One region of the uncultured Butyricimonas sp. genome, then DNA from elsewhere that is predicted to be linked to it. Evidence: riboswitches for the same ligand, from Rfam matches in the RefSeq annotation. Region 1 holds a riboswitch; each other region holds the start of a gene.
The links. Region 1 has a riboswitch for cobalamin ahead of Q5866_RS03895 (ribonucleoside triphosphate reductase). Riboswitches for the same ligand answer to the same signal wherever they lie in the genome.
Positions count from the first base shown of each region.

Region 2: it holds a riboswitch for cobalamin, as region 1 does, so the genes downstream of both, Q5866_RS11350 (TonB-dependent siderophore receptor) here and Q5866_RS03895 (ribonucleoside triphosphate reductase) in region 1, are expected to answer to the same signal.
Region 3: it holds a riboswitch for cobalamin, as region 1 does, so the genes downstream of both, Q5866_RS03475 (ABC transporter substrate-binding protein) here and Q5866_RS03895 (ribonucleoside triphosphate reductase) in region 1, are expected to answer to the same signal.

Region 1 is NZ_CAUFYA010000005.1:118,909-127,024, forward strand. Features, by position in the region: gene Q5866_RS03885 (DUF5074 domain-containing protein) at 1-394, shown strand, start outside; gene Q5866_RS03890 (hypothetical protein) at 416-1,171, shown strand; cobalamin riboswitch at 1,419-1,604, shown strand; gene Q5866_RS03895 (ribonucleoside triphosphate reductase) at 1,702-3,843, shown strand; gene Q5866_RS03900 (anaerobic ribonucleoside-triphosphate reductase activating protein) at 3,834-4,460, shown strand; gene Q5866_RS03905 (ABC transporter substrate-binding protein) at 4,506-5,303, shown strand; gene Q5866_RS03910 (TrkA family potassium uptake protein) at 5,304-5,972, opposite strand; gene Q5866_RS03915 (TrkH family potassium uptake protein) at 6,143-7,957, opposite strand; gene Q5866_RS03920 (iron ABC transporter permease) at 8,100-8,116, shown strand, end outside.
Region 2 is NZ_CAUFYA010000023.1:69,591-77,706, reverse strand. Features, by position in the region: partial or broken gene Q5866_RS11360 (hypothetical protein) at 1-490, opposite strand, end outside; gene Q5866_RS11355 (O-antigen ligase family protein) at 563-2,281, opposite strand; cobalamin riboswitch at 2,640-2,842, shown strand; gene Q5866_RS11350 (TonB-dependent siderophore receptor) at 2,950-5,292, shown strand; gene Q5866_RS11345 (aminopeptidase C) at 5,481-6,692, shown strand; gene Q5866_RS11340 (cobyrinate a,c-diamide synthase) at 6,703-8,022, shown strand.
Region 3 is NZ_CAUFYA010000005.1:15,368-23,483, reverse strand. Features, by position in the region: gene Q5866_RS03490 (lipid A phosphoethanolamine transferase) at 378-2,081, opposite strand; gene Q5866_RS03485 (BamA/TamA family outer membrane protein) at 2,098-3,243, opposite strand; gene cobI (precorrin-2 C(20)-methyltransferase) at 3,332-4,048, opposite strand; cobalamin riboswitch at 4,234-4,429, shown strand; gene Q5866_RS03475 (ABC transporter substrate-binding protein) at 4,450-5,604, shown strand; gene Q5866_RS03470 (iron ABC transporter permease) at 5,611-6,654, shown strand; gene Q5866_RS03465 (ABC transporter ATP-binding protein) at 6,701-7,708, shown strand; gene Q5866_RS03460 (hypothetical protein) at 7,673-7,888, opposite strand; gene Q5866_RS03455 (hypothetical protein) at 7,911-8,116, opposite strand, start outside.

The DNA.
Region 1 (8,116 bases):
ATCGCAACCTGCCGCACCGAACATCACTGCCAAGGGAGATACGATATATATCAGCAACACGACCACAACAATTTATCGTCACATTTTCAGTACAAATGAAACAAAATACATGATTGATGCCAAAAATTGGATTCCCGCTTCTTCTGATTTCTGGGAAGGGAACTACGCGAGTAAGCCATTGGTATATAATACTTGTGCTGTTCATCCTATCACGGGAGAGGTCTTTTTAAACACGGTAAAAGGAATTGGCTCACAACGCCACACGAACCATATCACGATTTTTGATTTCAGCCGCATTAATCCCGAGAGCGAAAATTATGCCAGAATAAGTCGTGATTACGCAAATTACACGGATTATCCTGCTAATGTATTCTTTACCTATAACTTCAAGTAAATCATTAAAACAATCACAACAATGAGAAATTTATTATCAAAATCTTTCATAGCCTTATTATTTATCGGCTTTTTAGCTTCTTGTAACGAGGATACATCCATCTTAGCGGAAATGGAAGATTTAAAAACAAACACAACGCCTTTAGTTGTAAATGAAAATCTTCAATCCGTCAATTCTATTAATGATATCCAAAACTGGACAGGAACGGGAAATAACCGTTCCGCACTTACGATCCAATGGGTAACAGCCTCAGATATTGAGAATCCCACTGATGATGAAATTCATTTCTTGGCATGGGGATACCGTTGGACTTCCGGTGCAACGGGAATAGATATGGTTAAAGCTATCGCAAAAAAAGATACTCGCTTATACGTTATTCTCGGAAATAATTTCGGGGGAGTCACAATCAAGGGATTCGGGTATGACGGAAATAATGATGGAAAAATTAAAATCAGTAATTCTTCTCTCACTTTAACAGAAAAGGACTTCGTGAACGGCATCTATCAAGAAAAGAATGGGGATAATTTAGACGGTATGAAAACCTCTTCTCCCGAAGACCTCTGGATGGGCGGCTGGTACGAAGCCTACGCAAGCTATTGGTTAGGCTGGACTGACGCAACAACAGTACCGGATGGATTTGATTATTCACAATATCTAGTTGATCAACGTTCATTAGCAAATAATTCTTGGGATGCTTGGACGTTCTCCACGATTAATTCGGCAGAATACAATGTTGATCCCAGACCGGAATTATTGAAAGCCGCACCCAATAATTAAGAAAAACAATAGCAGGATAATACACTTATAAAAAAGACCGAAAAGTAAAATTTTCGGTCTTTTTTTTACACAAATCAATTCAAACCTAAAGAAAAAAAACTACATCAAGCAATCAAGTTCCATATTTTTGAACCCACAATTTTCAAAAATAAAACACATTATACTTATTATAAACACAATAGGAAATATCAATCCCAATAAAATTATTTTATTTGAAAACCACTATTGAAATACAATTATTTTATCATACATTTGCCATGCATTCGGTTCACTCCGGTGACGAACAGGGAAGCAGGTGAAAATCCCGCACTATACCCGTAGCTGTAAGCTCTATTCAACGCTTGAATCAATGATCCACTGTCACGCTGTCGACGGGAAGGAGATTCAAAAGCGAGAGTAAGTCAGAAGACCTGCCGATTGCAAATAAATTGGAGCTTTCGGGTGAAAAGCGAAAAAGACAATTCTCTGCCATACACGATCTTTTCTCGTGTTTTCCCCGAAGTATTTTTTTAATTATTAAAATTTTAATCATGGAAACATCAACCACGTTCTCAAGAATCGTGAAACGCAACGGGGAAATTTGCGATTTCAAACCGGAAAAGATTGAACAAGCTATTTTTAAGGCAACGAGAGCCATCGGACAGCCCGATCGTAAAACGGCACGTGCCCTGTGTGACAAAGTCGTGCAAATTCTTGCCGCAAGCACACCGGAAAAGGAACTCCCGCACGTGGAACAGGTACAGGACACCGTGGAGCTGGTGCTGTTCCAGCACGGCGACCTGCAACTGATGAAAACGTACTTGCTTTACCGCAAGCAACACGAGCAAATCCGAAACTCGAAGACCTTACTGACAAATATAGAAGTAATGGATAATTACCTGTCATTGAGCGACTGGAGGGTAAAAGAAAGTGCTAATTCCTCATACTCGCTGCAAGGATTGAATCAGCATATATCCACACAAATCACCTCCAATTACTGGCTAAGCCAACTCTACCCGGAACGGGTATCGGAAGCGCACAAAAGCGGGGCGTTGCATATCCACGACTTGGGATTCCTAAGCGTCTATTGCGTGGGATGGGACTTGAAGGATTTACTTACCGTCGGATTCCGGGGAGTGGAGGGGAAAGCGCAAAGCAGCCCGGCAAAGCACCTTCGCACGGCTCTCGGACAAATCGTGAATTTCTTCTATACCATGCAAGGCGAGGCCGCAGGGGCTCAGGCTTTTTCCAACTTTGACACGTTCCTCGCCCCCTACATACGCTTTGACAAGTTGAACTACAAGCAGGTGAAACAATGTTTGCAGGAATTCCTGTTCAACTTGAACGTACCCACCCGTGTAGGATTCCAGACACCGTTTACCAATATCACGATGGATCTCGTCGTACCCGATTTCTTGAAAAACGAACATATCGTGCACGGGGGTGAAATCAAAGAAGAGGTGTACGGGGATTTCCAAGCCGAAATGACGATGCTTAACAAAGCGTTCGCCGAAGTGATGAGCGAAGGGGATGCTTCCGGCAGCCTGTTCTCGTTCCCCATCCCGACGTACAATATTACCCCGGACTTTGACTGGAATAACCCGGAGTACGAGGGCATCTGGGAAATGACAGCAAAATACGGTATTCCTTATTTCTCCAATTTCGTGAATTCGGACATGAAGCCGGATGACGTGCGCAGTATGTGTTGTCGCCTTCGTCTGGATAAACGGGAACTCATGAAACGGGGCGGCGGTTTGTTTGCCGCAAATCCGTTGACCGGGTCGGTGGGAGTCGTCACAATCAACCTGCCCCGCTTGGGATATGAAGCCGCATCGGAAGAGAATTTCTTCCAACGCCTGCAACACTTGATGGAAATCAGCAAGGAAAGTCTGGAAATCAAGCGCAAAATTATTGAACGCTACACGGAAAAAGGGCTGTATCCTTATTCCAAATATTACCTGCGTTACGTGAAAGAGCGTTACGGGTGTTTCTGGAAAAACCATTTCTCGACGATCGGTATCAACGGCATGAACGAGTGTTGCATGAACTTCCTCGGGGTTCCTATTTCACACCCGGACGGGATGGAATTCGCGCAAAAAGTGATGCACTTTATGCGGGATATACTGGCACAATTCCAAGATGAAACCGGTAATATCTATAACCTTGAAGCCACTCCGGCGGAAAGTACCTCTTACCGATTCGCTTTGCTCGACACGGCCGAATATCCCGATATTATCGTTGCCAACCAAGAACAATTCAAACAGGGTGCCGATCCTTATTACACGAACTCCACGCATCTGCCCGTGAACTTCACGGACGACCTGTACGAGGCACTCGACCAACAGGACAAATTACAAACGCTGTACACGGGTGGAACTGTTTTCCACGTGTTTACCGGAGAACACCGCACGTCCGCACAAGCGGCTAAAAACATGATTCGTAAGGTAACGGCAAATTTCCGCCTGCCTTATATCACGCTCTCGCCCTCGTTCAGCATATGCCCCTCGCACGGGTACATCGCGGGAGAACATTTCAAATGTCCGCGTTGCGGGGCTTCCTCGGAAGTGTACAGCCGGATAGTAGGGTACATGCGTCCCGTGAGCCAATGGAACAACGGGAAACGAGCCGAGTTCGACGACCGGAAACTGTTTGACAAGAGCGTCCGGGAAAAAGAAAGCGTACTATGCGAATAGGAGGATTTGTCAAACAAAGCCTAATCGACTGGGAAGGCAAAGTATCCGCGGTGATATTCACGAAAGGTTGCAATTTTCGCTGCGGTTACTGCCACAATCCATCTCTTGTACTGCCGGAATTACTCCGGCAGACACAAGACTTAAAGGAAGAGGAGATATTCGGTTTTCTCGATAAACGATTAGGGTGGCTTGATGGGGTGGTGATATCCGGGGGTGAACCGACATTGCACGAAGACCTGCTCCCGTTTATCCAAAAAATAAAAGCTCTCGGGTTACCCGTGAAACTCGACACGAACGGGTCGAATCCGGAGATTTTACAACAACTGATTGCAGGACGATGGATAGATGCCGTGGCAATGGATATCAAATCCTCCCTCTCGCTCCCCTGCTACCGAAAGGTAAATTACACGATGACAGCCTCGTTGCTGGAAAAGATACAAGAGTCCATCCGGATTATCAAAACCTCCGGACTGGAATACCAGTTCCGGACGACGGTTATCCCGCAAGTGCAAAGCCCCGAGGACATCCAAAACTTACAGGAAAAATTCTCAGGTACACACTATGTCATGCAGGAGTTCCGGGACGGGGATATTCTGGATAAATATATACACGAATAAACGAAATAATATTACTTTTACACACCCATTTTATATATCAAGATTATGCAGAAGTTCATTTTATTATCCATATTATTTATCACGGCAATCACCGGATACTCACAAAAACGTATCGTATCGCTTGCCGCCTCCATCACGCAAAACCTGTATTTACTCGGTGCAAATGAAAGCATCGTGGGCTGCACCCGTTTTTGCATCACGGAACCGGCAGATTCTATTCCCGTAGTGGCTGACGCAGTGAACGTGAACATGGAGAAAATCGTGGCTCTCCGTCCCGATATCGTTCTCACCGGAGGACTTACTCCGCCTAAAGTTCTGGAAGGACTCGAACGCATGGGTATAAAGACGCTACGACTGGAACAACCCAAAAACTTCGAGGAGATTTGCGAGCAATTCATTATTCTGGGAGAATTATCAAATAAAAAGACAAAAGCGGAAAGCACCGTGCAGGAGTGCAAAACACGATTGGAAGAAGCCAAGAAAAACATTCCTTACGACAGACATCCCAAGGTATTCATGGAGATCGGATGCGACCCGTTGTATACCGCCCTGCCCGGATCGTTCATGCACGACTATATCCAACAAACCGGTGGGATAAATATCGCCAAAGACCTCGACAATGCCATGATATCCAAAGAATTTGTTCTTCTCCAAAACCCGGATATCATTTTCATCGTCGGCATGGGCATCGTGGGCGAAAACGAGATTTCCAAATGGAAAGAGATCAATAGCCTCAATGCCGTGAAAAATGACAAGCTATTCCCGCTTGACGACTACATTTGCAGCCCCACGCCCATCACTTTCGTGGAGACGGTAGAAGAGTTGATCAAACTACTGTATTGATCAGGCAATTTGTATCCCGAGTTTACGGAAATTCTTCGGCTGACCGAAAAGCACGAACACGTCTTTTGTCGTGAACACAAGGTCGGCAGGAGGATTGTCCATGACCAGCGTTTTACCGGCCTTAGCATCGTAACGCTTTAACGCTACCAGCTTTAACCCGAACTCTTCCTCGAAATTGGCATCCTCTAACTTTCGTCCCACGAAAGTGGAATGTACTTCCCACTCGATAATTAAATGGTCGTCGTCCAACACATAAGAATCAATTGTCGTCCCCAACTCCACTTTCGTGGCAAAGAAATCGGCATATTCCCACTCGGGGTTTACGATTTCCGTGATTCCCATAGACGTTAAAATCACCTTGTGCACGGGAGAGATGGAACGGGCTACGATACGCTTCACCCCAAACTGCTTCAACAGCGCTATCACGAATAACGAGGTTCCAAAATCCTTACCGAATACCACGAACACTACATCCACGTCCAGCAACGGCAAGGTCTGCAACGCTTGGGCATTCTTCACGTCCAACGCTACCGTGTTCGTGATCGATTCCTTGTACAAATTGATCTTACTAATATCCGAATCGACGCCCAATACTTCATTCCCCCGCTTTGTCAACCGCTGTGACAGAGCAAGCCCGAAATTTCCCAGTCCAAATACAATACACTTCATAATAATTGAAAATTGAGAATTGAAAATTGAAAATAAAAAACATATTTTCCATTTCCGAGATTCAATTCGTTATTATATATCATTACCTTTTCCATTTATATTATCTGTCCAAATTATTATTCACGTCCTACTCTAATCATTTTCAATTTTCAACTTTCAATTTTCAATTATTAAAGTATTACCGTGTCGTCCGGATAAGTGTACAGTTTCACTTCCTGCCTGCGGATAAAGCAAGTCAGAAGGGTGAGCAAACCGACACGACCGACGAACATCGTGAGGCTGACGATCAGTTTGCCCGCAACACTCAGATGCGGAGTCAGATCCATGGTCAATCCTACCGTACCCAAGGCGGAAACGATCTCGAACACGGCTTGAGTTATCGTGGCTGTCGGTTCCAAGATGATAATAGCGAATGTACCCAGAATAATCCAAAGGACGGAAAGCACGATCACGGAATGTGCCCGATTCACGTTCTCCCGGGTCAGTTGACGATGCGCTACCACTACCCGATCGTTTCCCGTGAGATTCGCCCAAATATTCTTCAACGCGATCACGAATGTAGTTACTTTTATACCACCGCCCGTGGACATAGGAGCCGCACCAATCCACATCAACACGATAGTCAGAAAGATTGTCGTCGGGTGCAAAATGGATATATTCACGTTATTGAAACCCGCCGTACGGGGCGTCACCGCTCCCATGAACGAGGTCGCGAATTTACCCGTCAGAGACATTCCCTCCAAGGCATTGTGATTCTCGAATATCCAGAACAATCCCGTTCCCACGACCAGCAACACCAAGGTTGTCGGCAACACAATACGGGTTGTCGTACTCACGATACGGGGTTCATGAACCACCTTGTAATTCAGTCCCAACATACATTTTATCTGATTCCGGATTCCATAGTGCAGAAGACGCCCGTAATTAAACAAAATCGGGAACCCGATACCCCCGAAGATAATCAGAAACGCCAGAATAATCTGCAACCCGTACAGGTGGCGAATCAAGGGATCGTAGAGATTTCCCGGTAAAGTGGAGAACCCCGCATTACAGAAGGCAGAGATCCCATGGAACAGGGAAAAAAAGATTTTATTCCCGACTCCCGCAACATCCTGTATCTGCAAATATACCAGATAGACACCTATTCCTTCTATAATAAACGTTGTCAAAACAATGTACACGACAGTCCTGAATATATCGCTTAGGGAAGCCTCGTTCAGCAAGTTCTTCATCATCAATTGATCGTGAAAAGAGGTCCCGCTCAAAAACGACATGGCGAAAAAACTCGTGAAGGTCATTACCCCTATACCACCGACTTGAATCAGAAACAACAAAACGACCTGCCCCATTAACGTGAACGTTCCCCCGGTATCGACCACCGTCAATCCCGTCACGCACACGGCACTCGTCGAAGTGAAAAGCGCATCCGTGAAACTTATTCCCCCGTAGGTTGCGTTAGGCAACCTCAACAATACCGCTCCCAGCAATATAATAAACAGGAAACTCCCGGCAAAAAGAACTTCCGGCTTCATCCGGCTTCGTATCACGACAAATATCTGTTTAGAGAGCTGAATAATACTGAGCAGCAATACCACCCCGTAAGTCAATACACGCTCTATCTTGAATAACACGGGGCGTTCCGTTTCAAACCCCGGTGTATCGAAATGTTTGGATAACAAGGTTAAAGCGAACAAGAAGAACAGCACCAGCACTTCTACCCAAAAACCTTTTTCCGCTCGTAACAGTCTAAAATTAAACACGAACCGCAACAATCCAAGAGCCAGAAAAAGACGCATGATTTCCCGAAACACGTAATATATTTCGTGGGAATAAGTATCGGGCATCCTGAAACCGAACCGATAAATGACTAAAATAACAGCCAGAAATGAAGCAAGGAATAACAATACATTGCTTACCAGTTCCACCATTTTCTTGACAGACTTGTATATTTTCCTCGCTCTATATTGAAACTCCACTGAAAGCATAACATCTTTTTTTAGTTTTTAACGACAGCCCCCTGCACGAGGTTACAAAAAACGCAAAAAACTCATTTGCATGAAGAACAATATCTTTCAAGTTTAACCAATATTTCGCATCTTTGCACTGAAAATCACTATTGAATTTCCCATGCAAGGAAAATATTA
Region 2 (8,116 bases), on a different contig from region 1:
GGAAATCCTTCAGCATTTTGGAAAGGTCGTCCTCCATGGAGCGTGCCTCGGGTACGATGGTTGCCACGAACATGTCGACCTCCCCGTTCGCTCGTTTGGCGACGATTAACCTTCTTCCCGAGATTGTCGTTCGTGTACCGACGAGTCGCTTGTTTTTAAAAATTCCTTCTTGCACCAGTACCGTTGACGTGGAGTAGAGTGGAATCTCTATCAATGTCACCCCTTTATGCCCCGATACCATGGCATTGTCCCATTCGGGATTCAGTTCGACGTTTGCCCTTCCCGTGCTTCTTGCCACGGAAATCCCGGTGAAGGACAACGGGGATAAATCAGTCGCATTATTTTCAAAGAACTCTCTGGCGTCATTGACGCTAAACGGGATAGCTTGCAGTTCCTCTCTGGGAATGGGTTCAAGCCTGTCATCCATGCAAGAATAACAAAATAAGCTGAATAAAGCAATCCCCAGGGAGAATAATTTCATTTTTCTCATAGATTTGTTTTACTTTAAATGTTTGTACAATAATTGTATTACCTCGTTTTTCTCGTGTTATCTCTTTTCTGTTTATTTTTCACCTCCTTTCTCTGTTTCATTTAAATAAGTTCTCATCGTGTGTTTCGCCCGCAATACCGTGGTGTTGACGATTTTCACTTGCATGGACAGGGCTTCCGCTGCCACTTGGCGAGCCTTTTCCTCTTCTCCCGTTTCCCGGTAAAGGGAAAACAGGTGGAAACAGGGAAGGATATACGCCGGGGTCATGCGTGATGCCAGCGAGAATGCCTCTATTGCCTTGTCGTGCTCGCCCTCGTGCCGGTAACACTCGCCTAGCGAGATTAAAATCAGTTCGTTGCATTGTAAGCGGCGAGCCTGCTTCAGCACGGGGAGGGCTTCCCGGTAGAGTTCTCTCGTGTAGAGTTCTTCTGCGTAGCGTAGCACGAAATCCGGTGAGGCATACAGCGCACGGTAGTACTCTGCGAAACAGGGGGGAAGGATGGATTCCCGCTCTTGCCCCGCTTCCTGTAAATCGGTTTCTACAATTTTTCTGTATCGGTATTCCGCCCCAGTCACGAGGAGGCACGCTAATAGCACGGTTCCAACTGAATATCTTACCCACCGGGGCACGCTCGTGACTCGCCCGACGACTTGCGTGTGCCCGGCGATGCTTGCCGCCGCGACATAAAAAACGCACGTGATGGAAGTGTCCTCGAACGGGTAGCCGAACATTCCGAAAATAAAGATGATGACCACTAACCCGGCATGATACCGTGTTGCGCCATTCACGTGTCGGATGCTGCAAAACACGAGCAGGCAGAATAACGCCAGCCCGATAATACCTTGTTCACAAGCTATTTTGAGGCATTCATTGAAAGCGAAATGATTGTTGCCCGCCACCCGGGCGAAACTTGATGCGGGGTGGTGCAGGAACCACTCGGCTTGATAGGGCATGTATTCGGCGGCGAAGGAAGCGATGCCGTGCCCGAACCACGGGGCGTCCCCGAGCATGAAGAGGGAAACTCCGTACACGAGCAATCTCCCTTTTGCGGAATCCGGTCGAATCAGGTAGACGCCCCAGAGTGCGAGTGCTGCGAGTAGCAAGAGTGCCACGGTCGTGAGCACCGCTTTTTTGTTCCACTTCTTGCCCGTGGGCTTTTTCGCGGGTTTCAGGAATGTCCATGCCAGCCCGCACGCCAAAGCCACCCACGCTGCCCTCGAGTGCGCCAGAATCATCCCGGCGGACACGAATGCCATTCCGGCGAGCACGAGCATTTTATATCCCTTTCTTGTTTGTGTCCCGAGCAGGCGTATCCCGCCGAAAATCGCCATGGCTAAATAGATTCCCCATAGAGCGGGAGTGTTGAAACTGCCCGTTTGCCCGAAATACGCATGATAAGAAGGGATGTTGCCCGAGAATTGCAGTATCCCCCACGCGGATTGAACGATGCCGCCGACGAATAAGGCGGGAAAGATCGTGTCGGCGGCAGACGAGTTTCTTGCCCACGTGTATGCGATAACCGCGGCGAGCCAGTCGAAAAGGATAAAAGTATCATCGAGAACGGGAGAGGTGAAGTAACGGATAAGTGTCCAGCAAAGCAACAACCCGACGAGCGTGTCGTTTTTCCTCCACGAGTAGCTTTCCCGGGAGAGGAGGTATGGGATTAGTGCGAGGGAAAAGAGCACGAGCGAAAAAAAAGCAGCCGAAAGCCCCGTGAAGCAGTGGTCGAGTCGGTAGAGTACTGGAAGCAAAACTATTGCGATGCCTATTGTGATTTTATGTATATTCATGTTGTTGATGTTCTGCCTGTATCGCCGCATAGAAGATGGTGTATTATTTATATTTATAAAAAATTGGATGTAACAAAAATAAATAAAATTATGAAAGTTACAATACCCGCCCCGAGTCTTGTATTCGAGGATGACCTGCGGTAAAACCACCCTAATAATACCCTATTCCTGCCTTATCCCGCTTTCAACTCTAGTGGCCCGCTTTTCCAACGCCGTTCCCCGGCGATGTTGGAAAAGGGATGAACGGGAGGGGAAGCGGAGCGGAGAGATGATAAGGGTAGTATAAGGGTATTATTGGGATGGGATTTCTTCGGGCAATAAAAAGTCCGGTTGAGATGAATAGTATTGAAAAATATATTACTTTTGCCCCCGTTTTGGTGCGGAACCTTCGCTCATGAAGGCGACGCTTAATAGGGAATCCGGTGTGAATCCGGGACTGTACCCGCAGCTGTAAGTTCCTTTACAAGGGATTTTGTACTTCAAATGTCACTGGTGTAATAACTGGGAAGGCAACAAAATCCGGAACAAGTCAGAAGACCTGCCGAACGATGATAACCATAGCTTTCGGGAGAAAAAGCGAGAGGAAAAATATGGATTTTACCTTGAAACTCATGTTACCCTAAAGACTATGTTAATAATGCTTTATTCATTATTAATATATAGTTTGTATGAAAAAAGTTGTTGTATTGGCAGTATTGCTGTTCGCGTGTGTCGGCTCGCTTTTCGCCGAGGATAAAGACAAGCGCAAAAAGAAAAGTATCACGGATACGATTTTTCGTATCGATGAAGTAAGTGTGCTTGAAAAAAGAAAACGTATCGATTTGTTGGGGTTGGATGTACCGTTGCGCTTTGTCCCGATAACGGTAAGTAAACTTTCCGGGCAGATGTTGGAGCGTAAAGGTATCGTGAATCTGGAAGATGCCGTGAAGTTTTTGCCCGGGATTATTCACAAGACAAATCAACTGGGGGCGTTCCAACGATTCTCTATCCGGGGACAAGGGAGCGCGCTTATCATGATTGATGGGATGCGGGATGAGCGAACGGTTAGCCAGAATGTTCCTTACGGGGACTTGTCATCCGTGGAATCCATCGAATTGATAAAGGGACCCGCTTCGGTGTTGGCGGGACATTCTGCCATGGGAGGGGTTTTGAACATCGTGCGCAAGAAGGTAACACCGGATTTTTCAGCTAATGCCCGGATTAGTTATGGTAGTTGGGAAGAAAAACGGGCTACATTGGGTTTCGGGGGAAAGTTGGCGGGACCGCTTGATTACCGGGCGAATATCCATTATTCCACGGGCGACGGTTACCGGCGCACGAACGCGAATAGATTCTCCCTTTATGGGGTTTTAGGCGCGAATGTCGGCAAAGTAGGGAGATTGGAAGTGAGTGGCAGTTACGCGGATGATAAGTACACGACTGAAATAGGGGCCGCACCGACCGTGCGTTATGATGTGTACGAAGTCGGTAAGGATGCCGAGCCTTTTATGAAGAGCGGAGAACGGCATCCTTATGCCGATTATCACGAGATATATAATGATTACGCGAATAATCGGATGAAGCGTAAAGTATGGGACGTGACGGCACGGTACACTCACGTGATATCCGAGAACATGACATTGCGAGAGAGGTTTACTTATTTCCATAGCGATTTGGATTATTGCTGCGTGGAAGGATTGGGGTACCGGACTTCGGAGGAATCTATTTATAAATGGTATTATACCTCGAAAGGTAAAACGACCTATATAAATCTGGATTCTGTGGTGCGAAATAAACCGTTGAACTTTAACCCGGATCATAAACAATTGAGTAATGTGCTGGAATTGACAGGTAACGTGGAGACCGGATTCGTGAAACACCATTATACATTGGGGTGGTCGTATTTCGCGTTTGATTTTGTACAGTATAACGGGTACGGGAGTGATGATTTGTGGGGACCCGGATTGGGTGCTGTGTTGGCATTGAAGAATCCGCAGTTGGTACAAGGCTGGTGGGATTCCAAAATTTCAGCTGCAAGTCTGAAAACCGATAGAACGCATGCCGTGTATTTGCATGATGTGATGGAATTTAGCGACCAATGGAAGGCGATGTTGTCCGGACGCGTGGATTTTTATAACTATAAAACGGCAACAGCAAAGGTTTTGGACGGGAAACAGGACTACAAGAAGGAGAACCGTTCGGAATGGAATAAAGTGAAGACTTCCGCTTTCACGTATCGGGCGGGAGTGGTGTATTTCCCGGTGCCGGAATTGTCATTTTATGCTTCCGCTTCTTCTTTCTTCAATCCGGTGGTGAAGTTCTATAATCCGGATATTATGTATTTGGATAGAAAGGGGAACGAGTTCAATCCCGACACGGATGGCGGAGAAGTGTTTAAGCCGGAGAAAGGAATTTCGGCAGAAGTCGGGGGGCATTACACGTTGAATGAATGGGTGGATGTCAACGCTTCGATTTTCTACACGAGTCGCTATAATATCGTGAAGAGTTTGGGAGATACTACTGTAGTGGTCGACGGCAGTACCGTGACGAAGAATATTCAAGGGCAAGTAGGTCGAGGTATGTCAAAGGGATTTGATTTTGAGATTGTGGTTCGTCCTCTTCCGACGCTTCGGTTTACGACGGGATTGAGTTGGGCGGAATATCGTTTGCGACAGATAGCGGAGAGTGGACGATTCTCGAAATACAAGGAAGAAAATAAGAATGTGCGTGAAACAGGTGTGCCTCGTACAACTTTTTACGCGTATGCCGATTACACGATTCCCACGGGGGTGTTGAAGAACTTGTCGTTCCAATTAAGCGGAAATTTCAAGGATAAGGTGTTCTCCGATATCAAGGAACGAATTTACACTCCGGCGTTGTGGCTGATGGATGCGGGAATATATTACACGATTAAAGGGCATGTGAATCTGGCTTTGAATATTAATAATTTGTTTGACAAGGAGTATTTCGAGAAAACAACTGTACTGGGAAAACCCCGGAATTATCAGGCATCCGTGTCATATACTTTTTAGTTTCGCCGAAGGCGAAAGTTACAGGTTGGCAGGTTACAAGTTGGCAGGTTACAAGTTAGTATTTGATTTGTAACCTGCTAATTTGTTGTTTATGAAATCTGTGGAAATATTTTGCGGGGTAGACGTCAGAATGCAGACTTATTGGCTACTTTTGTCAAAAAATAGAATAGTCATTATAATATAAGAATATGAAAAAGTTTGTATTGTTTTTATTTGTTTTGGTCTTTGCTGCCTGTGCAGGTGTTTGTGCGCAAGATACGGTGAAGCAGGATACCGTGAAACCTGAAGGGTATAAGTTTACGGACATTAAGAGATTGCCCGCTACTTCCGTGAAAGATCAGTTCCGTGCCGGGACTTGTTGGTCGTGGTCTACGGCTTCTTTTCTGGAGTCGGAGATGATGCGACAGGGAAAAGATTCGGTTAATCTTTCGGCTATTTATTTCGTGAAACATGCTTACAGTGACAAGGCGGAGAAGTACGTGCGTTTGCATGGCGTGTTGAATTTTGCCGTGGGTGGTGCTTCGTCGGATGTAATTAACATGGCGAAGAAGTACGGGATTGTGCCTCTTGAGGTGTTCAAGGGTTTGAATTACGGGGAGCCGAATCATGTGTTCGGGGAGATTGACGCCGTGTTGAAAGCGTACGTGGAAGCGGTGGTCGAGAATAGAAATAAACGTTTGAGTACGGCTTGGAAGAAAGGGTTTGATGCAATTTTGGACGTTTATCTTGGTGAAGAGCCCGAGAAGTTCGAGTACAAGGGAAAAGAGTACACACCCCGGACTTTTGCCGACGAGGTGGTGGGGTTGAACATGGACGATTACGTGAATCTGACCTCGTTCACGCACCATCCTTTTTACACGGAGTTTGCCTTGGAGGTGGAAGACAATTGGTCGTGGGATAAGGCTTACAATATCCCGCTCAACGAGTTGATGCGGGTGATGGAGAGTGCGATTGATAACGGGTACACTTTCGTTTGGGGTGCTGACGTGAGTGAGAAAGGATTTGCAACGAAGGATGCCGGGGTGGCGGTGGTGCCCTCGACCGACACGAGAGAGATGACCGGGGCTGAAATTGCCAAATGGGAGAAATTGCCTAAAGAACAACAGACGTTGGATGCTTTCAAGCTGGCTCCGGCTCCCGAGAAAAAGATTACCCAAGAGATGCGGCAGGAAGAGTTCGACCGTTACTTGACGACCGACGACCATGGTATGCACGTTATCGGCAAGGCGATGGACCAGAACGGTACACCTTATTTTATCGTGAAGAACTCGTGGAACAAGTACAATCGATTCGGCGGGTATTTCTATGCCTCTTATCCTTATATGGCGTTGAAGACGATGGATATTCTGGTGCACAAGAATGCGATACCAAAGGATATCAGAAAGAAATTAGGGATTTAAACATGAACAAATGCGTAAACCACAGGTATTGATAGGTGCGGCGACTTCGGGAAGCGGGAAGACTACTTTCACGTTGGGTTTGTTGCGATTGTTGAGGAACAAGGGAATGAAAGTACAACCCTTTAAATGCGGACCGGATTATATTGACACGAAACATCACGCGATGGCTGCCGGGGAGGAGGCTGTCAATCTGGATACTTTTATGGCTTCGGCGGAACACGTGCGGCAAATCTATTCCCGTTACGGGACGGGGGCTGATGCCTGCGTGACGGAGGGAGTCATGGGATTGTTTGACGGGTATGACAAGATGAGGGGAAGTAGTGCCGAGATTGCCGGGTTGCTGGGGATTCCCGTGGTGCTGGTGGTGAACGCCAAGTCGACGGCTTATTCCGTGGCGCCCGTGTTACACGGGTTCAAGCATTTTTACCCGGGGATTCGTGTTGTCGGGGCTATCTTTAATTTCGTGGCGTCGGAGTCGCATTACGCTTACTTGCGGGGGGCTTGCGAGGATGTCGGGATTGAAGCGCTGGGGTATATCCCCAAGGATGAAGGGATTGTGATTCCTTCCCGTCATTTGGGGTTGTCGATTGACGGGAGTTGCTGTTTTGACGAGTTTGCCAATCGGGTGGCGGAGGTGATGGCTAAAACCGTGAACGTGGAGCGGTTGCTGGAGATTTGTACGACGGATTTCCCGGCATGTGGCGTGAACGGGGACGCGGAACGGGGAGAGATGAAGATTGCGGTTGCGCGGGATGAGGCTTTTAATTTCATGTACCGGGAGAATATCGGGGCTTTGGAGCGTGAGGGGGAGGTCGTGTTTTTTAGCCCGTTGCATGATACCGTGTTGCCGGAAGCCGATTTGATTTATTTGCCGGGCGGGTATCCCGAGTTGTTTCTTGCCGAATTAAGCGGAAATGAAGAGATGAAACAGGCTCTTCGTGCTTATTGCGAGGCGGGAGGGCGTGTGCTGGCGGAGTGTGGGGGAATGATGTATTTGTGTGAATCTATTGCCGGAACGGATGGTGTCGCTTATCCCATGGTCGGGGTTTTGAGTCGGGAAGCGACCATGGAACCCATGAAGTTGAAGCTGGGGTACCGGGAAGTGGTCTTGAACGGTAAGGCGATTCGGGGGCATGAGTTTCATTATTCCCGCGTGAAACCGGGGACGGAAGAGGTGGCTTGCGTGGGAGAAGTGTACAATGCTAAAGGGGGAAGGGTGGATACACCTGTTTACCGTTACAAAAATGTAATAGCGAGTTACGTCCATTTTTACTGGGGGGAGTGCGGGATGGAACGATTGTTGAATATGGCGTTACGGGATTCGGAATGACAATTTGTCCTGCGGCGGGTATTTTTGACAGGGGGCGTCGCGTGGCATATGTTTTGTTCGGGTTTATTCGGAGAATAGAATAAACTTTAAATAA
Region 3 (8,116 bases), 100 kb from region 1:
TACGGCATTTCTTGTATATAAGTTAGTTGTTTTATTACCGGGTCAAAAATAGTGAATAAGCATTGCTTCGGCAATAGGAACGAGGTATTTTTTCAATATTGTGTCCCCGTGTTAAAATTGTAACAGAACGGTTGACATACCCTTGAATGCCCCTTCTTTAATCTCAATCTGTGGCACGTGCGAATTTATTGTCCGGTGAATCATTGCGAGAACAGGCATGTCGTTGGTGTTAAAAAAGCCTATTGTTTACTAAATCGTGGGCGAAGAGTGGGCAAACTGTGGGCGATGAGTAGGCGATGTCGCCTAATACCCGCCCAATACTCACCCGAAAGTCACCTGTCGGGGTTATGTAACAGTTGGTTTACAGGAGTATATCCTTAGTTCTTGCAGGAAGTGTTTACCGTGTGATCCATGCCTCGCCGTTGCACCATCTCTTTGTCTTGTTTTTTCAAACCGACTTCGTAGTAATTGATCGGGTTGTCGTGATCACCGAGGTACATACGCGGTTGTCGTTTGAAAATCGGGTTGATTAGCGAAAATTCCGGCTCGAAGTGCGAGGTGTTGATCTCGGCAAGGTTCAGCAGGGTATGGAAAATATGGTTCGTGGCAACGGGTGCGTTGCTGTTGTAGCGTGCCACTTGATAGAAATTGGGACGTGCCTCGATGTAATTGTCCGAGAACCAGATCATGAACGGGATATGTAGCTGATAATAGGTCGGGATCGGCGAGGCGTGCAGGAAGCGTTTCCGGCTGTCGTCGAGTAGGTCTTCCCCGTGGTCGGGGGAGTAAATCATGGTGGCGTCGCTGCCGGAGGCGCGTAATATCTCGATCACGTTGTGCAGGAAATGATCCGTGTAAATGATACTGTTATCGTAGGCGTTGACGAGTTGTGCCTTGTTTTTGTATTCGATTTCGGTGGCGTCAGCCGGGGTAAAGTGAGCGAACTCTTCCGGGTAGCGTTCCTTGTAATTGAAGTGTGAACCGTAAGTGTGGAACACGATGAGGAGGTTGTCGTTTGCCAGCGAGTCGATATAATGCTGCATGAAAGGTAACATGGCTTCGTCGTAATTGTTGATCGTGATTAAACCGCCGTCCTCGGTGGGGCGGATGTTTTTGTAATAATCAGCTTCCTCGCCGAAATAGTCGGTAAACGAGCGGTTCGGTACTTGGTTGGAAAGGAACACGGTCTTGAATCCGGCTTCCTTGAAAGCGGTCACTACACTTTTTTGGGTGTACAGGCGCTCGTAATGACAGGCGTCGGCGGCAGACAGGATGAGAGGCACGCTTTTGTGCGTGGTATTCGATTGCGTGATGGCGTCTTTGTACAAGACGAGGTTAGCCTCGTTTTTCAACTTCGGGTTGGTTTCCCGTTCATAGCCCCACAAGCTCCAATTCTCGGCACGTCCGGCTTCCCCGATGACGAGGACGTATATTTCCCGGCGTTCATGGGCGGTATCCCGTGTGGCGCGGAACGTGAAGTCCTTGGAGGTGACGGGGTAATCCATGCTGCGGTTCCATTTCTTGCAGGCAAAGTAGAAGTTGTACATCACGTTTGCCGGGTAGAGGTCTGTTTTTACCTCGTAGGTGTTGTCCCGTCTTTTCTCGTAAGCGGTAAGACCGGAGCCGATGATGAGTAACACGAGTCCCCACGTGATCATTTTCCGGCGAAAAGCGGCAGGGCGGACTACCTTGTGATGGACCGCGATGGAAGCTAGCACGATGACCGGGATGTAGAGGACGCACACGATGATAATGGAGGGCCAGATGTTGCCCAGCAGTTCGCCCGCCTCGGACGCGTTCGTGGTGGGCAGGTTCAGGAACATGTCCACGGCAATGACGGATTCCCCGAAGAGGTAGAATAGCACGAGTTGGAACGCGTGCAGGATAAGCACGGGGATGAGTATGAGTTGCATGAGTCCCGCCCGTTTGAAGAGCGAGAAGACGATCATGTAGATGCTCAAGGGAACAAGAATCAGGATGATCTTCCCGATCGCGGAGAGAGGTTCCGTGAATATCAGGCAGAAGTTGGGGACAAGGTTCAACACGATGAAGAGCCAGAACAGGGTTTTGCTCTTTTTCACGAAGTTGACAAGTCCTTTAGAAAGCCTCGTTAATATTGAAGTAGAATGCTTTGACGCCTTTGCCGATACCATAATCCAATCTTACGTTAATTCTGTTTTTAAATTCCCAACGGTAGCCGATGCCATAAGTGGGCAGGGTGTGGCTCCATTTAAACTTGTCCATGTCCGGAAACACGTTTCCGGCACCTGCCCACGCGGTTATGCCGTGGCGGTTGTATATTTTTTGACGGAGTTCTACTTGCGCCTGTATCAGGTCATTGTCCCGGTAGCGTCCCTCGTAGTAACCTCTCATGCTGTACGAACCGCCCATCAGGGCAACCATACTCCACGGGGTGTCCCCGTAGTTGAATATTCCTTGTAATTGCGTGGCAACGATAGCTCCTTTCCACGCTTTGTGATAGTACCGGAAGTCGAAGCTGGTACGCTTGAAATCCTGATCGTTACCGAGGAAGCCGGGAAAGAACTGTTGCTCCAGTTGTACGTAGATTCCCTTGTAAGGGTTCGGGATAAAATCTCTCGAGTCATACGAGATGATGATTCCGGGCCCGAAGGTGGTGACGTTCTTGGGTGCCCCGTTGAGGAAGCTGATGTCGTCGAAATCTTTCGCATTCACGTTGCGGAACATGAGGTTGGGACCCACGTAGAGGTTGGGTGCCAGACGCCACAGGAGTTCTAGTTTGACTTGTTGTTCCAGTCGTTTATATTCGGTGTTGCGGTCTTCATGTCTGCCGGCTTCATAACCGATGCCCCAGAATTCGCTGGGGAAGGAGAAAAAGTACATGTTGGCGTTGAGCCGGAAACGGTCACGCGGGAAGATGCTATTGTTCCGGATTCCCAGCAGGTAGAAACCCGTGGTGGTGATGTCCCCGTAGATGGCGACGTTGGAGGGGGATATGGTTTTGTCGTGCCGGTCGATACGGTACAGCCCGGATGCCACGAGTCCGAGCCCCAGTTTGGTGTCGCTCGAAAAATGCGGTCCCCCGATAATAGAGAAGTCGAATCGCTTTTCGGCTTTCTCTTTGTTGGCGTCCGCGAAATAACGGTAGAACCGATGGAAGAATCCGGTCTTCACGGGTGTGGTGTCAACGGTGACCGTGTCTTGCCCGGTGGCGGAAAGCGACAGGACGCATAATAACGCGATATATAGTGTATGTCGAATCATTTCAGATTGATAAAGTTAAATTAGCATAGATTAAACAATCATTCATCTCGTGATTTCCTTGTACGCAATATTTGTGCCAATTGTTGGGTTAGCCGACAGAGATTCTTTTGGCAGGTCGTATAATCATTAGGGAAAAGTAAGGGAATTCGATTTCCACGAGGGCGTTCCGGTCGGTTTCATGTTGTTCGTTCGCGGTACCCACGTTTTGGTAATAGTGGTATTCGGCATCCGGGTGTTGACGGATGAATTCGTGGACGGTATCGGTGCATTGCGATAATTTCATGATGACGATAACGTGGTTCGTGGTGGTGAGCTCGTGAAGTTCTTCCGGTGTTGTTTTGCCCGGCAGGACGACGAGTTTTTCTTCCTGTTTCACGATATGAAGTCCCGATACCGCTCCCGCGGCGATGAACGCGGGTACTCCGGCAATGACGGAGGTGGGGATGTGCATGGAGGCGAGTTTCTCGAACATGTAGTTGCCGGAAGAGTAGAAGCCGGAATCGCCTTCGGCTGTGACGGCAACTGTTTTCCCCTCGGCAACCCGTGCGGCGATTTCGAGGCAGAGCTCGTCGTAAGCCCGGTTGGCAAACGTGCGGTCTTTGGACATCGGGACGTGGAAGATTCGGATTTTATTAGCCTCGACGGGTAGGGACAGGATGATGTCCCGGGAGTACGATTTGAAAGTCCCTTCTTTGCTTTTCGTGCCGGGGCAATAGATTACGTCAACTTCCTGCAAGGCTTTTAATGCCTTGACCGTTATTAACTCCGGATCGCCCGGACCGAGGGAGATGCTGATTACTTTCATAGTCTATTAAGTCTATAAAGTCCGTAAAGTCTATAAGGTCCATAAGGTCAGTTCTCGAAGTTGTCGTGATGTTTCTGGTGTTTGGGACTTTACGACTTTATGGACCTTATGGACTTTATGGACCTTTTGAACTGATTCCGGGTGCAAAAGTCGTTAAAAAACGGATACGCTCAAAATAATATTTATATATTTGCAGGCGTCTTGGTGCTTCCGTGTTGGAAGAAAAGGGAATCCGGTGAAATTCCGGGGCTGTCCCCGCAGCTGTAAAGTCGTTTCCTGCCTCGAAGGTGGGCAGATTTTTTCTATAAAACCACTGGATTGGAATCCGGGAAGGAGAAAAGATGACAAGCCAGAAAACCTGCCAGATGACACGAATGATTAATACTTTCGGAGGAAAAGAGATGAATGGATTAGTACGTTTATTGTGTATTTTGTGTGCTTGCGGAGTGTTTTGTTGCTGCAAGTCGAAAACGAGTAAGAAGTCGGTCGAGAAACAGACCGTTCAGGCGGGGAGCGATTCGATTCCCCGGGTTCGGATTAAGTACGCTAAAGGGTTTTGGTTGGAGTACCGGGACGGGTATGCCGTGTTGAATGTCAAAGACCCGCAGGAGAGTAGCCACACGTGTTACCAGTACGCTTTGATTCCCCGGGGGAAGAAGGTGCAACCCCCGGCGGGGGTGCCCGTGGTGGAGGTTCCGGTGCGGAGCGTGGTGTGCATGACTTCTTTGCAGTTGTCTAATTTTATCAAACTGGACGCGACGGACCGGGTGGTGGGTATCACGAGTACCCGTTTTCTTTTTAACGGGGAGATGCAGAAGCAGGTGGACGAGGGGAAGACTCGCCGTATCGGGATAGAGGGGAATTTTGATAACGAGATTATCATGAGCCTGAATCCCGACCTGATGTTGATTTCGCCTTTTAAACGCGGGGGGTATGATGCTGTGAAAGATATCGGGATTCCTCTGGTGCCGCATCTCGGGTACAAGGAGATGACTCCTCTCGGGCAGGCGGAATGGATTAAGTTTGTGGGGTTGTTGCTGGGAATGGAGGATAAGGCGGGATTGGAATTTGACCGGATAGAGAATCGGTATAATTCGTTGAAAGCGATGGTTGGTGACGTGGAACGCCGTCCCGTGGTGTTTAGCGGGGAGTTGAGGGGCGGGGTGTGGTATGCCGTGGGGGGGAAGAGTTTTCTGGCACAGCTTTTCCATGATGCGGGGGCGGATTATTTCTTGAAAGACGACCCCCGTTCGGGTGGGGTGACGTTGGATTTCGAGACGGTGTACAATCAGGCGGAGAGTGCCGACTACTGGAGAATCGCGAATAGTTTTGCCGGGGAGTATTGTTATGCCGCATTGAAGGCGCAAGACGAGCGTTACGCTGATTTCAAGGCTTTTAAGGATAAACGTGTCATTTATTGTAACATGCGGGAGAAGCCGTTTTACGAGAGTATGCCCGCTGAACCGGAGGTGGTGCTTGCCGATATGATTCGGGTGTTTCACCCGGGTGTGTTGCCCGACCATGAACCGGTGTATTACGATTTGCTTAATAAATAAGAGTGCATGGGACGAGGGAGAAATACGATATGGATGTTTTTTATCACGGTGTCTATTGTGGTGTTTTTGTTATTGAATATGTTGTTGGGCTCGGTGTCTATCCCGTTTTCCTCGGTTTGGAACGTGCTGACGGGTAGCGGGGATGAACCGGTGGCTTGGCAGAATATAATTTTGAAGTCCCGGTTGCCGCAAGCGTTGACGGCGTTGGTGGCGGGTGCGGGACTTTCTATCAGCGGGTTGCAGATGCAGTCTATTTTCCGTAATCCGTTGGCGGGACCTTCCGTGCTGGGTATCAGTTCGGGGGCGAGTCTGGGGGTGGCTTTCGTGGCGGCGTCGGCCGGTAAACTGGGGGGAGTGGCCTTGAGTCGTCTGGGATTTATCGGGGAGGTGGCGCTGTCTGTCGCGGCTATCGCGGGGGCGTTGTCCGTGATGGGATTAATCGTTTTCGCTTCCCGGAAGATACGGGGGAGTGTTACTCTCTTGATTATCGGGGTGATGATAGGGTATATCGCGAATGCCGTTATCGGGGTACTGAAGTTTTTCAGCGTGGAGGAGGATATCAAGGCGTACGTGATTTGGGGATTAGGTAGTTTCGCCCGGGTTTCGGGGAACCAGATGATGTTGTTCGTGACGATTATGGCGGTGATTATCCCGCTGTCTTTTTTGTTGATTAAGTCGTTGAATCTGTTGATGCTGGGGGACGGGTACGCCCGTAATCTGGGATTGAATATCAATCGTGCCCGGGTGTGGGTGATTACTTGCTCCGGGGTGTTGACGGCGATTGTTACGGCTTATTGCGGTCCGATTATCTTTTTGGGGTTGGCGGTGCCTCACTTGTGTCGCGCGATATTCCAGACTTCAGACCACCGGGTATTGATGCCGACCTCGATGCTGGTGGGGGCTTCGCTGGCGTTGCTTTGTAATTTGATAGCCCGTTTGCCGGGGTTCGAGGGGGCTTTGCCCGTGAATTCGGTGACGGCATTGGTCGGGGCGCCGGTGGTGGCGTCGGTGTTGTTCGGGAAGCGGAAGAGGAATGAGGTGGAAATTTAATAATTTGCGATTTATGATTTACGATTTGTGATTTTAAATTTGGGTTATGGTTCGTTTGGTAAATCTTTCTATCGGGTACAAGAGTAAGAGCGACACGAAGGTGGTGGCTCAAGGGATTTGCACGGAGATAAACGAGGGGGAGTTGACTTGTCTTTTGGGGGCGAATGGAGTGGGGAAGTCCACGCTTTTGCGCACCTTGTCGGCGTTTCAACCGAAGTTGGGAGGGGAGATTTTTATTATGGGGCGGGAGCTCGGTACTTATTCAGACAAGGAGTTGTCGAAGACGATAGGTGTAGTGCTGACCGAGAAATGCGACGTGCGCAATATGAGTGCCCGGGAGTTGATAGGGATGGGAAGAAGTCCGTATACCGGTTTCTGGGGAACGCTTGACAAGGAGGACAGCCGGATAGTGGAGGAGTCGATAGCGCTGGTGAAGATTGAGAATCTGGCTTCCCGTATGGTACACACGCTGAGTGACGGGGAGCGGCAGAAGGTGATGATAGCGAAAGCGTTGGCACAACAGACACCCGTGATATTTTTGGATGAGCCGACGGCATTTTTGGATTTCCCGAGTAAGGTGGAGATTATGCAGTTGCTTCACCGGTTGACACGGGAAACCGGGAAGACTATATTTCTTTCGACGCATGATTTGGAACTCGCCTTGCAGATTGCTGACAAGATATGGCTGATGGATAAGCAACACGGCATCACGATAGGCACACCGGAAGATTTGGCGTTGGAGGGACATTTGAGTAGTTTTTTTGCCCGTAAGGGGATTGTTTTTGATATGGAAACAGGGTTGTTTCGGATAGAGAATCAATATACTTCGCGTGTGCGCTTACAGGGACACGGGCAAAAGTATGCCATGGTGCGGAAGGCGTTGCAGCGTAACGGAATGTTGGCAAACCGGAACGTGGAGTCGGAGGTGTACGTGGAAACGGGTGATTTGACAACTTCGGGTTTCAAGATTAACGTGCCGGGAAAGCCCGTGATAGAGGTGCAGACGATTGAAGAGTTGTTAAGCGCTATGCCTGCTGTCTTGCCGGAAGGGTAAAAAATAAGGCAGCTCCTTATTCAGGGCCGCCTTGCTTCTTTTGCGGTTGTAAACTTTCTTTGATTTGTGAACCCTGCTGATGTTCACGGGATGGAGATGCTCCCGTATCTCTTCTTCCCTTCGGGCTTTCCTCGTTGCTTTCAAGTAGTCTTCCCGAGTAATTTTGGTTTTGTTTTTCATGTCTGTTTTTGTAAATGTGTTTTTAAAAGTTCCAGTGTGTGGGGTTCGATTGTCGTGTGGTGTAACATTTGAATTGGTGTATTGGAGTATTTGTTATCGTGGCAATGTAGGCAAGAGCCCGTGGGTCTAACTCCCGGACATTTTTGATTACTTCGATGATGACCGGTTGCGTGTAATAAGCGAGAATGGCGTGCCAATCTTCCAGTTGACCGTATTCAAGAACACGTT